2 regions of the Virgibacillus proomii genome follow, and region 1 is predicted to be linked to the other one. Evidence: riboswitches for the same ligand, from Rfam matches in the RefSeq annotation. Region 1 holds a riboswitch; the other holds the start of a gene.
The links. A riboswitch is a leader RNA that binds a small molecule or an ion and turns the genes downstream of it on or off. The one in region 1 is predicted to bind S-adenosylmethionine.

Region 1 (8,320 bases):
ATGTCATTATTGGATGTGCCATGCCAGAAGCAGAGCAAGGCATGAATATGGCAAGAAATATTGCGGGGTTAGCCGGTTTAAAGCATGATGTTCCGGGTATAACGATTAACCGTTATTGTTCTTCAGGTTTACAAAGCATTGCTTACGCTGCTGAGCAAATTATGATTGGGGCAAGTGATACGATCATTGCTGGCGGTACAGAATCAATGAGCCTCATCCCAATGGGCGGACATGTTATAAAACCAAACTCAACGTTAGTTCAAGATGCTCCGGGATATTATATGGGGATGGGACATACTGCAGAGGAAGTTGCCAATCGCTTTCAAATTTCTAGAGAAGCTCAAGATGCGTTCGCTGTAAGGAGTCATGAACGAGCTGCAAAAGCGATTGAAGAAGGGAAATTTAACGACGAAATTGTACCTGTAGAAATAACGCATCGCTTCCTTAATGATAAAAACAAGCCACAAGAAAAAACGATTACATTTTCCATGGATGAAGGAGTTCGTCCGGACACCTCGATGGAAGTGCTGAGAAAGCTGAGACCGGCGTTTCATGTGAAAGGAACAGTAACCGCTGGAAATTCTTCGCAAATGAGTGATGGAGCAGCTTCGGTATTAGTGATGGATCATGATAAAGCTGAAGCAGAGGGGTTAACACCAATAGTTAAATTTAGATCGTTTGCTGTAGCAGGAGTAGAACCAGAGATTATGGGGGTAGGACCAATTGCCGCTGTTCCTAAGGCGCTACAAATTGCTGGACTTGAGTTATCGGATATCGGTCTGTTTGAATTAAATGAAGCGTTTGCTTCGCAAGCTGTACGTGTTATTCAAGAGCTGGACTTAGATATTGATAAAGTGAATGTAAATGGCGGAGCGATTGCACTTGGTCATCCATTAGGCATGACAGGCACGAAACTGACGCTTACCTTAATGCATGAGATGAAGCGCAAACAAGTTCAATTTGGGGTTGTTACGATGTGTATAGGTGGCGGCATGGGAGCAGCAGGGGTATTTGAACTGATCTAAAATCTATAAATAAGCTAGAAAAGGGGTAGAGAAAATGAGTGAAACAAAGGAAAAAGTATTTAAAGGCGGCGGTTTTTTAGTTGAAGATTTAACGGCAAATGATGTTATTACACCAGAGGATTTTAATGATGAGCATAAAATGATTGCCAAGACAACGGCAGAATTTGTTGCAGGTGAAGTGTTGCCAAAAGTCGATAACTTAGAAAATCATGAGTTTGAATATTCGGTGGAGTTATTGAAAAAAGCAGGAGAACTCGGATTATTGGGTGCGGACATACCTGAAGAATACGGGGGCTTGGCACTTGATAAAATCAGTTCTTCTTTGATCACCGAAAAATTTGCACGTGCGGGCGGTTTTTCTGTCACGCATGGTGCACATGTTGGTATTGGTACATTACCAATCGTATTCTTCGGAAGTGATAAGCAAAAAAAGAAGTATTTGCCAAAGCTTGCGACGGGTGAATTGCTAGCTGCATATGCATTAACAGAGCCTGGTTCAGGGTCAGATGCTTTAGGAGCAAAAGCAACAGCAAAGTTAAATGATGCTGGAACACATTATATTCTAAATGGGGAAAAGCAGTGGATTACGAACTCTGCATTTGCAGATGTATTTATTGTCTACGCTAAAATTGATGGGGAACATTTTTCAGCATTTATTGTTGAAAGAGAATTTCCGGGCGTTTCAACTGGACCTGAAGAAAAGAAGATGGGAATAAAAAGTTCTTCTACACGTACTTTAATTTTAGAAGATGCTGAGGTTCCGGTTGAAAATTTACTGGGTGAAAAAGGACGCGGACACATCATTGCATTTAATATTTTAAATGTGGGTCGTTATAAGCTGGCAATTGGTGGTGTCGGCGGGGCTAAAATAGGTTTGGAATTAGCAACCAAATATGTGAATGAACGTAAACAATTTAATCAGCCGATTTCCAGCTTTTCATTAACACAGGAAAAGCTGGCTACGATGGCTAGTGAAACGTATGCTAATGAGAGTGCTGTTTATCGTACGGTTGGTTTATTTGAGCAGCGGATGGGTGCACTTACAGAGGAACAACTAAATGATGGGAGAGAGGTTGCTAGAGCAATTGCTGAGTACCAAATTGAATGTTCCATGAACAAATATATGTGTACGGAGTTGCTTGATTATGTAGCAGATGAAGCTGTACAATTACATGGCGGCTATGGATTTATGCAAGAGTATGAAGTTGAGCGTATGTACCGCGATTCACGAATTAACCGTATCTTTGAGGGAACGAACGAAATAAACCGTTTGCTAGTTCCTGGCACACTATTGAAAAAAGCATTAAAAGGTGAGCTGCCACTTTTACAAAAAGCTCAAAGCCTGCAAGAAGAATTAATGATGCTTATGCCAGAAGAAGTAGGTACGGAAACATTGGAACAAGAAAAGTATTTATTAAAAAATGCGAAGAAAATTGTATTAATGGTCGCTGGGTTAGCGGCGCAAAAGTATATGCAGCAGATCGAAAAGGAGCAAGAGATTCTAGTAAACTTGGCTGATATGGTTGCTGAAGTTTACAATATGGAGTCTGCCATCCTTCGTACCGAAAAGGCAATACAAAAAACAGGGAAAGAAAAGAATAAGCAGAAGCTCCTTTACACACAAGTTTATGTTCAAGAAGCATTTAACCGAATTGAAGCGGATGCAAAAGAAACATTAATCGCTGTAGAAGAAGGAGATACATTACGAATGTTGCTTTCTTCTTTACGCAAACTAACAAGACACACACCTGTAAACGTTATAGCGAAAAAGCGCGAGATTGCTGCTGTAATTATTGAAGAAGAAAAATATGTACTGTAAAACAGAAAGAAAAGCTGCTGCCTTTTAGAAGACAGCAGCTTTTTTACATGTGTAAAAATTTGAAATGAATTGGTGTCGAATATCGATTTTAAGCTTTATGTATAAGCGAGGGATTAGTTCTAAAAGCTAAGTTTCGCTGTATACGCTTTTTAAAATTAAATGCAAGAAGTACCAAGATTTCATTATTTGTCATTTCATTCGTATTTTCGTTCATGATTTTGCTATAATAATAGTATATGTTCAAAAAGAAGATAAAAATAACCGAAACATTTTAGTCGACACTGTTTCAACAAGTAAAATGGCATTTGATATATGCATAGTATAGAAACAGAGACAAGGGAAAGCCGTTCCCTTTTTTACACTATAGGAAAGTATAAAACCTTATGGTTATAAGAAAAACGGTAGCTTTCGCCATAAAGACTTGACGACAAGCCAAGTTTTTCTAATCTGACTTTTTGAGCATCCTTTTGTAGTTAATGATGAAAGGGAGGTTTTAACAATGACGTTAACCTTTTATTGGTACCCAAATTGTGGAACATGTAAAAAAGCAAAAAAGTGGCTCGATGATAAAGAAATAAGCTATGAGCCAATACATATTGTGGAAAGTCCGCCAAGTAAAAATGAACTCCTTACACTCATCGATAAAAGCGGGTTACCCGCAAAAAAATTTTTCAATACGAGTGGTAAAAAGTATCGAGAACTGAATATAAAAGATAAGATTAAAGACGCAACAGACGAAGAAATGGCAGAAATATTAGCCTCGGATGGCATGTTAATTAAACGACCAATTGTAACGGATGGTTCGAAGGTAACCGTGGGATTTAAGGAAGACATGTTTGAAGAAAATTGGCTGGCTGAATGAAAAAAGAAATACTGGATAAAAATTGATTAACCTTGTATAGTGAAAGTGGAGTAAACTTTTGGAGGGATAAACGTGAGCGTACCAAAGGAACTATTATATTCAAAAGAACATGAATGGGTAAAAAAAGAAGATGGAAAAGTAAGAATTGGAATTACAGATTTTGCTCAAGATGAACTTGGTGATATCGTATTTGTAGAGCTTCCTGAGCCTGGTGATGAATTGGAAATAAATGAGCCATTTGGCAGTGTTGAATCTGTGAAAACGGTTTCCGAACTGTATGCGCCAATTAGTGGAAAGGTTGTCGAAGTAAATGAAGAGCTAGAAGACAGCCCGGAACTTGTTAATGAGTCTCCGTATGAAAAAGCATGGATGGTAGTCGTAGAGCCGACAAGTGAACTGGATGACTTATTAACTGCTGAAGCATACGAAGAAATGATAAGTGAATAATAAAACAAAGAATAATAGCTGATGTGCAAAGGATTGCAATCAGCTTTTTAATATAGAAATTTTACCAAAGGCAATCAATCACTAAATAGCTGTGTTTCACCATATAATAAAAAGCGAATGTACAATTTGGTAGAGAAAATAAAGGGAATATGCGCTAATTAGGCAAATGGACCGTTTGGTTTCATAAATGATTACTCACCTTCTAATGCAAGAAGTGAAAGCATATCGCTTGATTTCCCAAGGAGTGCTATGTGATGATACCAGATGAATCAGAAAAAATTTTAATTGTCGAAGGGTTAACAGATAAAAAGCAAGTAAATAAAGTTATAACAGAGGATTTAACGATTGTTTGTACAAATGGAACACTTGGTATAGAACGGTTTGATCAATTGTTAGAGGATTACCAGCTAGATGAAAAGGATGTATATATTTTCGTTGATGAAGATCCTTCTGGAATAAAGCTGCGCAAACAGTTAGCTAGAGAATTGCCACATGCAAAGCATCTGCATATTAGCAGTGAATACCGAGAAGTAGCAACAACCCCTGAGAATATTTTAGCTCAAGTACTGGTAAGCAAAAGCATTGCTGTTAATCCGATTTTCTTGATTTAACTCTTATTAAAAAGGTGATCGTTTGCAACAGGTAACGAAAGAACAATTACAAAAAGATAATTATTTGCTTTATATATTCACTCCATTTTGCGGGACATGTCATGTTGCTAGAGGCATGCTTAAAAAAATTGAAGCAATGCAACAGCAGGAGATTTTCATCGAAATGAATGCATCTTTTTACCCCGATTTTATGCAGAATTACCAAATTCAAAGCGTTCCATGCTTACTCATTAAAAAAGATGGAGAAATAATGGAGAAAATCTATGCATTTAAAAATATAGCAAATATTTATCACTATTTAATAATGTATAGACCGGAAATATTCACTCATAAAAAATAAGAAATACGTTGACAGAGTTAACGAGAGCATGCTATTATATGGTTTATTCAAATTAAATATTGTTTAACTCTTATCTTGAGCGGTGGAGGGACTGGCCCAGTGAACCCGCGGCAACCTTCAAACTTCTTTGTTTGAAAGGTGCTAATTCCTGCAAAGCTTTAGCTTTGATAGATGAGGGGACATAAATGACAAACATACGTCTTTCTGTTCTCTTACAGAAAGGCGTTTTTATTTCACTATAGGAAAGTATAAAGTTTTTTAGGTTTATCCCGCATGTAAGTTGCCGTAAGACAAAATCTTGAGTTGATGCAAAGGGCCTAAGTGGGAGAAAACGGCACCTAAATGCCCGATTCGTTTAAGGGCCTTTAGGTCATACCCTTGCGGTACTAATATTCAGTAGGAGAGGGAAGCAAACTCCTACTGAATGAGTTTCACTTTATAGTATAAGAAAAACTATAGCTTTCGCTAAAGACTTGGCGACAAGCCAAGTTTTTCTAAGCCACATAGAGCATAATAAGTACGATGCGAAAAGAAGGAGGAGTAGGCGTGATATCGATTGAGGGTTTGAGTAAGATTTTTACTGCAAACAAGACAAAAACAACAGCTGTTGATGATTTAACCCTTTCGATTGATCAAGGAGATATCTTTGGTGTTATCGGTTATAGTGGTGCTGGAAAGAGTACCTTTGTCCGTCTCTTAAACCGTCTCGAAGAACCAACAAGTGGGCGAATTTTTATCAATGATCAAGAAATTACAGCACTCAGTAAGAATAAATTACGGGTAGCTAGACAGGATATAGGAATGGTGTTTCAACATTTTAATTTGCTTTGGTCACGTACGGTAGAAGACAATATTGCATTTCCGCTAGAAATTGCTGGTATTGGCAAGGAAGAAAGAAAAAAACGAGTTCAATCATTAATTGATTTAGTCGGGCTAACAGGAAAAGAAAAGGCTTATCCTGCGCAATTAAGCGGCGGACAGAAGCAACGTGTTGGTATTGCACGCGCATTAGCAAACAAGCCTTCTGTGCTGCTTTGTGACGAAGCAACATCTGCTTTAGATCCTGAAACGACAAATTCAATATTGGAATTATTAGTAGATATTAACAAGCAATTAGGTTTAACGATTATTTTAATTACTCATGAAATGCATGTTATTCGGAAGATTTGTAAAAACGTTGCTGTGATGGAAAATGGGAAAATTGTTGAAAAAGGAAATGTGTTAAATGTGTTTTCTCAACCTAAAAGTCCAGTTACCCAAAAATTCGTTCAACAAATCATGGGATACGATGAAGAAGATTATGATTTAGACTATCTAATCAATACGTATAAGCATGGAAAAATAATCAGATTGCATTTTGTCGGCGAGACGACAAATGATGCCTTAATCAGCAAACTGGTTAAAACATATGATATCGAGATTAGTATTCTACAAGGAAAGATTACTCGTACTCAGGCTGGTGCATACGGAACACTATTTATTCAAATGAGTGGCGATCCAGATGAGGTAACAGAGGCAATCATCTATGTGCAAAATGAAACCTCAGTCGAATTGGAGGTTGTACGTGATGCTGACTGAATTGTTTCCAACCATAAAAATAGAAGATTTTGCAGTTGCAACCTATGAAACATTTTATATGACGATTATCGCATTATTCGGTACGTTCATCTTTGGGATACTATTAGGATTATTATTATTTCTCACGAGTAAAGACGGGCTGTGGGAAAATAAAATGATTAACTTTATTACTGCCACGTTTGTAAATGTGTTTCGAGCTATCCCGTTTATTATCTTAATCCTATTGCTGTTCCCATTTACAAACTTGTTAGTTGGTACCACTCGGGGGCCAAACGCTGCTTTACCTGCACTCATCATTGGTGCTGCCCCATTCTATGGCAGGTTGGTTGAGATAGCTTTACGAGAAGTAGATAAAGGAGTAGTAGAAGCAGCAAAAGCGATGGGCGCAAAAACCAGAACCATTATTTTTAAAGTGCTCTTGCCAGAATCCATGCCAGCTTTAGTATCAGGAATTACAGTTACCGCGATTGCTTTAATTGGTTATACAGCAATGGCAGGTGCAATCGGTGCAGGTGGACTTGGAAGCTATGCTTATTATTCTGGCTTTCAGCGAAGAGATTTTGATATCGTATTGATCTGTTCGATACTTATTGTCATCATTGTCTTCCTATTTCAGTTTATTGGCGATTTTATCACTCGAAAATTAGATAAAAGATAACAATCACAGAAGAATAAGGAGCGAAAAGAATGAAAAAGATAATTATTTCCGTTTTGTTAGTAATTGGTTTAGGAACTGTGTTAGCGGCTTGTGGGAATGATAAGGAGGCATCTGATAAAAATACGATAAAGGTCGGAGCATCCAGTGTTCCGCATGCTGAGATTTTAGAAGAGGCAAAGCCGATATTAGAAAAAGAAGGTATTACATTAGAAATTCAAGAATATGAGGATTATGTATTACCAAATGATGATTTAGCAAGCGGAAAATTAGATGCGAATTATTTTCAACATATACCATTTCTAAAACAGACCATTAGTGATACAGGATATGAGTTAGATTATATTGATGGAATCCATATCGAGCCAATTGGTGTTTATTCAAAGGGAATAAAGAGTGTAGATAAAATTCCTGATGGGACAGAAGTCATTTTGAGTAACTCTGTACCTGATCACGGTCGTGTACTCACTTTATTCGAAAAACAAGGACTAATTAAACTGAATGAATCTGTTGAAAAGTCAGCAGCAACAATTGATGATATTGTAGAAAATCCAAAAAACTTAAAATTTACCCCTAAATATGAGGCAGCAATGCTTCCGGAATTTTACGAAACAGAAGAAAATGCATTAGTCGTAATCAATACAAACTATGCGATCGGTGCCGGGCTAAAACCGACAAAAGACGGTTTGTTTATTGAAGATGAGGATTCTCCATACGTGAATGTACTCGCAGTAAAAAAAGAAGATAAGGATAACCAAGCATTAAATAAGCTAGTGGAAGTATTACAATCTGAAAAAATTCAGAAGTTTATTGAAGAAAAATACGAAGGTGCGGTTGTACCAGTAGGCGGGAAAAAATAGTTGAAAGTAAGTCAGCGTATATAATCGTGAGTGACCGTATCTTTATGAACCGAATGGATTTCATTTCATGTAACAGAAAATAAGCAATGATATGTGCTATTATACGTTTAAATCCACTTTGTG
Region 2 (8,320 bases), 300 kb from region 1:
CAGCCTCTACGTTGTCGGGCATCCGTTGCACGTTTTAAAGCCTCTCCAACATTTCGAACAGCCAACATCAATAGGAAAACCATTACCGCAGCCGGCAACCAAATCCACCATCTTAACTCTAACGTTTGTGGATTTCGCGCATATCCTAACAATGTCCCGAGACTTGGAGTTGATTCAGGAAATCCAAAACCTAAAAAGGAAAGCCCGGATTCCAGACCAATATTAGCAGCTAAGTTTAACGTCATCGTTACTATGATAATTGAACTTAAGTTTGGTAGTACTTGCGTAAACATAATCTTCCAATCTGGTGTACCTAATGTTTTGGAAGCTTGGGCATAGTCCAACTCTCTTTCTTGCAATGCCTTTGAACGAATTAAACGAGCTATTCCCATCCATAAAAAAGCTGTCATAATTAAAGAAAATGACCATATGCTATACTTGGGCACAATTGCTACAAATACAATAACAATCATTAAAAAGGGTAAGATTAAGAAGAAATCAACAATTCGCATCATTATATTGTCGATGGTTCCACCATAATAACCAGAAACCAATCCATAAACAACACCAATACTCCCTGTCATCAATGTTACTAATATACCAATTGATAAAGAGTTGCGTGTTCCGATAATGAGCTGTCCAAAGATATCCCGTCCACCATAATCGGTTCCCAGCCAAAATTCAGAAGACGGAGGTTGGTTAATGGCAAATAAATCAACTTTAACAATTTCCTCTTGGTTTAAAAATAAAGAAATACCATAGACAAATGCTGTAATGATCACAAGAAATAATAATGAAAGAAGTGCAATTTTATCCCGGACAATTTCTCGCCAAATAATGCTTATCATCGAAGGGGCTTTTTCTGTATCTGTATGAATAATGTTGATGTTTGTATGTTCCAAACCATATCACCTCCATGTTAGATAACCAAATAAATTTACTTAATTCGTATCCTAGGATCCACTAAACTTAAAATAATATCTGATAAAAGCGCACCTAAAATAGAAGCAATTCCGAATAATAAGACAACAGATGTTACGACACTATAATCGCGTTGTAAGACAGATTCCATAAATAATAATCCCATTCCGGGATAACTATAAATCGTCTCAATAAAAACAGTTCCACCAATTAAGCCAGTAATTTCAAAGCCAAAATATGCGGCTATTGGCAGTAAAGAGTTTCGCAAAATATGCTTGTTATAAACTCGTGACTCCGAAGCACCTTTAGCTCGGGCTGTGATGATAAAGTCTTTTTGTTTCGTGTCAATAATTTCACTTCGCAAATACTGTACTGTATTTACAGTCGTAATTAATGCCATAGAAATTGCAGGCAATAATAGATGATTAAACTTGCTCATGATATAAGCAAATGACCCGGGCTCTAACCCTGGCTCAACGCTTCCGCCTGTAGGAAACCAGCCAAGTGTATACCCAAATAGCCACAGCATGACAAGTGCAAAAATAAATAACGGTGTTGCAAACCCAATATACGTATATCCGGAGATTAATTGATCACGTAAAGTATCATTATAACGACCGCTTATAATACCAAGAGGAATAGCTATAATATAAGTGAAAATTAACGTTACTAAAGAAAGCCAAAAGGTATTAACAAGTCGCTCTCCAATTAATTTTTCAACCGGCATTTTAAAGCGAAAAGATTGCCCTAAATCTCCTTGCAAGGCTGAAGTAAACCAATCAGCATATTGCTCATACCAAGGATCATTAAGTCCCAATTTTTCCCGTTGCTCTTCCATAGCAGCTGGATCGATATTCGGATCGATTAAACCTGATAATGCATCTCCAGGCATCATTTGTGCCATAATAAAAACTAATACACTTAACAAAATGATTTGCGGCATCGTAATCAATAGTCGTCTAACAGTAAATTTCCACATGTTATCAACCTTTCTGCGGCAAAGCTACTAAATGAGTATTGGATATACTCCGTAAACCGTAAGCCAAGCCTTCATGATCAAAATAATCATCATAATGTTTCTTATATTCTTTTTCTACTTCATCTCGCCATTTCTGTAGTTTTTGTCGCTTAAAAGGATCGATATCCGGAATCGCCGCAATGAGACGTTTTGTATAAATATGTTGAGGATTATAAAAAATGTCATCCCTAGAACCCTCTTCTACATAACGTCCTTTGTACATGATGCCTATTTCATCACACATATGTTTTACAATACCTAGGTCATGACTAATGAAAAGATACGTTAAATTTAAATCCTTTTGAATATCCTTTAGAAAATTTAGAACTTGAGCTTGAACCGATACATCCAGAGCAGATACTGGCTCATCTGCTATAATTAATTTTGGCTTTAATGCAATCGCTCGGGCAATTCCAATTCGTTGCCGTTGTCCACCTGAAAATTGGTGTGGATATTTAAAAATGCTTTCTGGGCTTAAGCCAACATGTTCCAGCAATTCTTGTACTCGTTTTCTTTCTTCCACTTTTGATAATCTTTCAAAGTTGCGTAGCGGTTCTGCAACAATATCGAATACTCTTTTTTTGGGATTTAAGGAAGAGTAAGGATCTTGAAAGATCATCTGAATTTCTTTCCGAATATCCCTTCGGTTTGATCTTAAGTTCGTTAAATCAACACCAGAAAATCGTATATTTCCGCTCGTGACATGATTTAATCCAATAATCGCACGTCCTGTTGTTGTTTTACCTGATCCTGATTCACCTACAAGACCATATGTTTTTCCTTGTTCAATAGAAAATGAAACTCCGTCTACAGCCTTGATCTCGTCAATTTTCCGATTTAAGACTCCTCCTCGAATTGGAAAATGGACTTTTAAATCTTTAACTTCTAAAAGTGCCATTACCAAACACCTCCTTATTTTGTTCCTCTGGGAAGTAAAAGTGTTGATAACACGTACAGCGAACAAAATGATCAGGAGCGACTTCACGCAATTTCGGGTCCGATTCGTGAGCTGTTCTCTCTACCCACGGAATTCGTGCAGCAAACCGACACCCTTCACGCGGTAGATTTTGCAAGGAAGGTACAATTCCTTGAATAACATGAAGCTTATCGTTTACTTGATCTGTATTTGGTATGGAGTTTAACAACGATCTAGTATATGGATGTAGAGGGTTTTTAAACAGTGTTTGTACATTTGCTACTTCAACAACTTGCCCTGCATACATTACTGCTACACGATCTGCCATCTCTGCCACAACCCCTAAATCATGGGTTATTAAAATGATACCTGTGTTCATCTTGTCTTTTAAATCATTGATTAAACGTAATATTTGAGCTTGAATGGTTACGTCTAAAGCTGTTGTAGGTTCATCAGCAATTAGTAATTTTGGTTTATTTGAGATAGCAATTGCAATCATAACCCGCTGTCGCATTCCACCTGATAATTGATGGGGGTATTGTTCACATGTATACGTTGGTCTAGGTATACCAACTTGTTTTAGTAAGTTAATAACCTGATCTTGGCGCTCTTGCTTCGTTAGTTCCTTATTGTGGAGTAATAATGCTTCACCTATTTGTTCCCCAACAGTCATCAATGGATTTAATGCTGTTAAAGGATCTTGAAAAATCATAGCCATGTCATTACCTCGGAGCTTATTTAATTTTGCATTTGGTAAATGAACAATATCTTGGCCATGGAAGTAAATATTTCCTTCTATCTTTGCTCGATTATGTAATCTCATTATCGAGAATGCTAAAGCACTTTTTCCAGAACCAGACTCACCTACAATCGCCATCGTCTCATTTTTATTTACTAATAAAGAGACATCGTCCACTGCAGCATAATAATGATCTTTAATTCTGAAAGAAGTTTTTAAATTTTTGATTTCTAATAAATTATTGCCCATGTTGATCCCTCCTTTTTAAATTAGTAGCATTAACCATATTCTTTATTATTTCGGAATTTTTCGACCTATATAATTATAAAAATAACTGTCAACTTTAAAACAAACAGACCAAACCTAAATTTTTAAAATAATCTAAAAATGGAATAGTATATCATATGCTGCTTTTTAAAAAAAGCTACATTCTTAAAAAATCTAACTCATTTGCGTTAATTGTCTGAAAATTAAAGCTATAAGCCATTTGCAGTCATTCATTGGCATTTAAATCCCAAAATAATTAAAAGACTAAAGTATAAAAACCCATTCTAGTTTTATAGTCTAGTTCGGTGCTAAATGTTTAGCTTTACTTGTCATATAAAAACAAAATACCCCCCCTTGTATATTTTCAAGAAGAGATACCATTTCATTGGGGTCTCCTCTTATTTATCAAGCATAAAATGCTTGTTGGACTTGGCACAGGAATAGTATCATTCCCGTTGCCGAGGTTTCTTTGGGCCAATTCCCTCCACCTCTCTTAATAAGAAGTATTGTATATTAAATTATTGTTACTATAGTATTACTTATTTTATTTTCTGTCAAATAGTATTTTTGTATTATCTTACTTTTTTCCTAATTAATATCATTTTATTTAAAATTAATAGTCTAGTAAGCATGATTATATTAAAATGCGTCTTGCAACATATTTGCAACAAAAATGTAAGACTATACTTTAATACAGACGAATAATATTATAGTTTTCAAGTAACATTGGAATAAAGTGAAACTTCATTCCGTGGAATGTTTTTTACACGGAATGTTAGTTGAACGAATCGGGTATTTAGATGCCGTTTTTCTCATCATGTCGTAACATTAATAGCACATTTTGAAATGAGAAAAATACGACATCTTACATGCGGGATAAATCTTCAATACAAGGGGAACAATGAAAGCGGTTATTTTAGCTAGGGGAAAATGATTCCAGACTTTCTTCAAGCACGGATAGTATAAATAAGCATTTAAAACCGATGATTTATTACCCTTTATCTGATTTCATGATAATTTATTAGAAAAACTAGAAAATTCAGTGAAACAACTCTATATGATCCTGGAAACTCTTATAGAGATTCTACAGTTGAGGCAGATATGTTCGTTAACAGCTTTGGTATCATGTAAAGAAGATTGAACATTTAAATATAGATACAAATGCACGAAAGGATTTAGGAATAGGCTAAATTTTTTCTACTGTTCCAATTGTTCATGCAAACGAGCTTAGTCTTTCTTTAGAGTGAATGTTTAATCACAAAGAGGCAATATGAATATCTGACTTTATCAGGTATCGTAAATATAATTCGGAAGGCATTTTGACACGTAGAAAAGGAGTAAATGTACGTTTTTAGGTTAGAAAAACTTGGCTTATCGCCCAATCTTTAAAAGCTATCGTTTTTTTATACAATAAAGTGAAACTTCATTCCGTGGAATGCGTTTTACACGGAATGTTAGTACCACAAGGGTATGACCTAAAGGCCCTTGAACCAATCGGGCATTTAGGTGCCGTTTTCTCCCACTTTGACCCATTGTATCAACTCAAGATTTTGAAGCAGGAGTCTTACGGCATTTACATGCGGGATAAAGCCTAAAGTTTTATAATTTTCTATAGCGAAAAGGAAACGTTTACATTAATGAAGAAACTAGACAAAAAATAGCCCTGAATTTCCACCGCTCCCCATTTTTTTACTCACTCTCGTGACTGCTTTCACCGACATTTTTATAATCCCATAAAACCGACCATTCTCCTTCTACCTCCGTCATATATACATCTTGAACGATTGTAATATTTCCATATTTCCCATTAAAATGTTGTGATACTGTAATTCGGTACACAGTTGGTATCGGCTCGGCATCCGTTGTTGGAGCCCAATCCTTTATTTTTTCCACCTCACCAAAGCTATAGGTAAAGTACAATACACCAAAATAGTTCATAATTGCTTCTGAGCGATCTTGTATATAGGTATCTTTCGCAAATTTATCTTTCATAATGGGATGGAGCATTTCCCATGATTTCGAAAAAGCCCCTTGCTGTTCATATGTAAAAAATTCTTCGCAAGCTTCTTCTGCTTGATTTTCAGGAGATGATTTTACTATAAGATAAGCCAATATCACTAAAATACTAACCATAATAATTCCAAATAATAGAATGACTCGTTTGTTCATCGCGCTCCCCCATCTCCTGATAATTCTTATACTAGCTTATTCGGAACAGCTTGCAATTATTAACATTTGTCAAGCATAAGGATGGAGAAAACCCGCTCAACGTTTGCGCTGAAGTTTTTAGAAGTTTCCTAGTTTTAACTGCGAGTCACCTATTATATTCAAGGCTGCCTTTTTCTTTCTTCTAACTATTATTCCCTTTTTTCTTAGGTTTTTATTAGCTTGAATTTATGTACTTGTACCTCTTAAGTTAGCATTCCTTAAAGTTCATTTTCACTAGTCTGTTTGGTACAGATTATCGTATTTAAACTCTATTTTTGTGTATTTACAAAAATACTTGCTTAACAAAAAAACTGGTGACACGACTTAGAGAACATAACAGCTTTTCATTGTGAATGAACTGTTGGAAAATGTCCTTTTCATAATAATTAATCATTTCATGTTTATCAGTTACCGTTGTTATCTCTAAAAATACAGTCCTTGAAATTGCCGCTAAAAAAGAATCGCAAGCTGTAATGATTATATATTTCTACTATTATTCATTACAGCTTGCATTGTAAGCATTAGAAGATCTTTTATACTTCCGCCTTAATCAGACAAGTAAACAGAATCGATAATCGTACGTTTGAATGGTGATCCTGAAGCTGTTTCACCTTTAATGTCAATCGTAATATTATAAGCACGATTCTTTTTTAAATGCGAGAGTTCTTCTGATAAATTAATAGTTCCCTTCGTTTTCCATGTCGAAACATTATTCTTCTTTCCTGATTCAATTACCGTATAAACAGCTTCAATACTATCTTCTTTAACATAAGATTTATCCGCCTTTAGTTGGTATTTTCCAGAGATATTTTTATCTTGATTGACATGTGAAATAATTTTCTTGTCATTTGCTTTGCTAAACTGAACATGGAGCAAATAAGCATTTTCTTCAGGACTTTGCATTTGTATCGACCAATCCCCTTGTGGAGGGTCATCTACTTCAATATTATAGGCTGTTACACCATCAAAAACGCCCGTTTCTTCCATTGTCGCAACTTGATTTGCTGAATAAGCATTGCCCTTAGGATCTACAAGCTGTACGTCAGTTAGTTGGTATCCTGTGTATAATTGTAATGTCATCTTATCTACATCCGTTTCAATTGGAAAAACTTGTTTCGCTTGCTTACCCTTGGTTAATTTATTTCCATGAATATACCGGTCAGCATCAGGGACATTCGTGTGCATCAAGTTAGATTTACTCTGATTTCTATTCTTCATATCTGCTGAAATATAATTTTCAATCACAGGAAAGATAATATTACTGCGAATGGAGACGTGATTCCAATCACCGATCCCGATTTCTTGACCCTTCGGCAAACGGGTACTTACTGCTGTAACTACTCCATCATTTTCACCATAACTGGATAAATAAACGCCGCCAAACCAAGTTGCAGAAAATATATTTCCCCAATCTTTTCCGCCAACTGTGTAAAAATCATTTACGTACGCATACGGTTTGTCATCAGTGATTGAGCGAAAATATTCCATATAACCTGTTTCTACTGCCGATGTACCTTCCCCTCGCAAACCTAATAGTTTCGCTAACCAGCCAGCCCAGTTACTATTTGCTAAATCCGCTAATTCTGACCCATAGTGAGGACTAGATAATGTAATTATATTGTCAACATATCGCCATGCTCCATAATACGTAACCGCTGCTTGTGTATCTACTCCCCCCTTACTGTAGGCTATGACTGTAATCGGCTTACCATTAAAATACGCCGATATCTCTTTAATTTTTTCGGCAAGTAATTTTCCATTATCCCACATATCCGCCGAGGCCCCACCTGCATCATAAAGCTGAATAAAAGCAGTTTCATACCCCGCTTCATTTGCTGCTGAATACAAGCCATTTTCTTCCCAAAAAGTTTGTGCAACACCATTTAAACCAGGGACAAACAATAAAACCGGAGCATTTGGTTGTGGATCAGCCGGCGATTCCCCTACAAACCATTCACCGGGTGTTTCATTATTTCCATTCCCTCCCTTCCCCATTATCAAGTGCTCTTTTTCTTTGCTAACCAATTTTGGCTCAGCCAAACCTTCTGATTGGGCAATTACATAAGATGGAATGGATGCGACAAACAATCCTAAAAGAAACAAGATGAACAATCGTTTTGTCATTTGGTTCTCCTCCATTTAATTTGTAATTATATTTAAACATCATTTAAAATGATGGAATTGTCAGACAAATTATGTTTTTTTATACATATATAATTTTCAGGTTGTTTAAGACAGACATCAAAGTAAA

Region 2: it holds a riboswitch for S-adenosylmethionine, as region 1 does, so the genes downstream of both, BN1066_RS12890 (ABC transporter ATP-binding protein) here and BN1066_RS14225 (methionine ABC transporter ATP-binding protein) in region 1, are expected to answer to the same signal.

What each region holds. Positions count from the first base shown of each region.
Region 1 covers NZ_FUFN01000010.1:1,430,259-1,438,578, forward strand. Annotated here, with positions in the region: gene BN1066_RS14195 (acetyl-CoA C-acetyltransferase) at 1-1,025, shown strand, start outside; gene BN1066_RS14200 (acyl-CoA dehydrogenase family protein) at 1,060-2,844, shown strand; gene BN1066_RS14205 (arsenate reductase family protein) at 3,344-3,706, shown strand; gene gcvH (glycine cleavage system protein GcvH) at 3,779-4,153, shown strand; gene BN1066_RS14215 (toprim domain-containing protein) at 4,408-4,764, shown strand; gene BN1066_RS14220 (thioredoxin family protein) at 4,787-5,104, shown strand; SAM riboswitch class I at 5,172-5,282, shown strand; gene BN1066_RS14225 (methionine ABC transporter ATP-binding protein) at 5,651-6,682, shown strand; gene BN1066_RS14230 (methionine ABC transporter permease) at 6,672-7,340, shown strand; gene BN1066_RS14235 (MetQ/NlpA family ABC transporter substrate-binding protein) at 7,370-8,197, shown strand.
Region 2 covers NZ_FUFN01000010.1:1,131,914-1,140,233, reverse strand. Annotated here, with positions in the region: gene BN1066_RS12905 (ABC transporter permease) at 1-848, opposite strand, end outside; gene opp4B (oligopeptide ABC transporter permease) at 938-1,900, opposite strand; gene BN1066_RS12895 (ABC transporter ATP-binding protein) at 1,905-2,837, opposite strand; gene BN1066_RS12890 (ABC transporter ATP-binding protein) at 2,818-3,843, opposite strand; SAM riboswitch class I at 4,257-4,364, opposite strand; gene BN1066_RS12885 (hypothetical protein) at 5,551-6,030, opposite strand; gene BN1066_RS12880 (esterase/lipase family protein) at 6,616-8,193, opposite strand.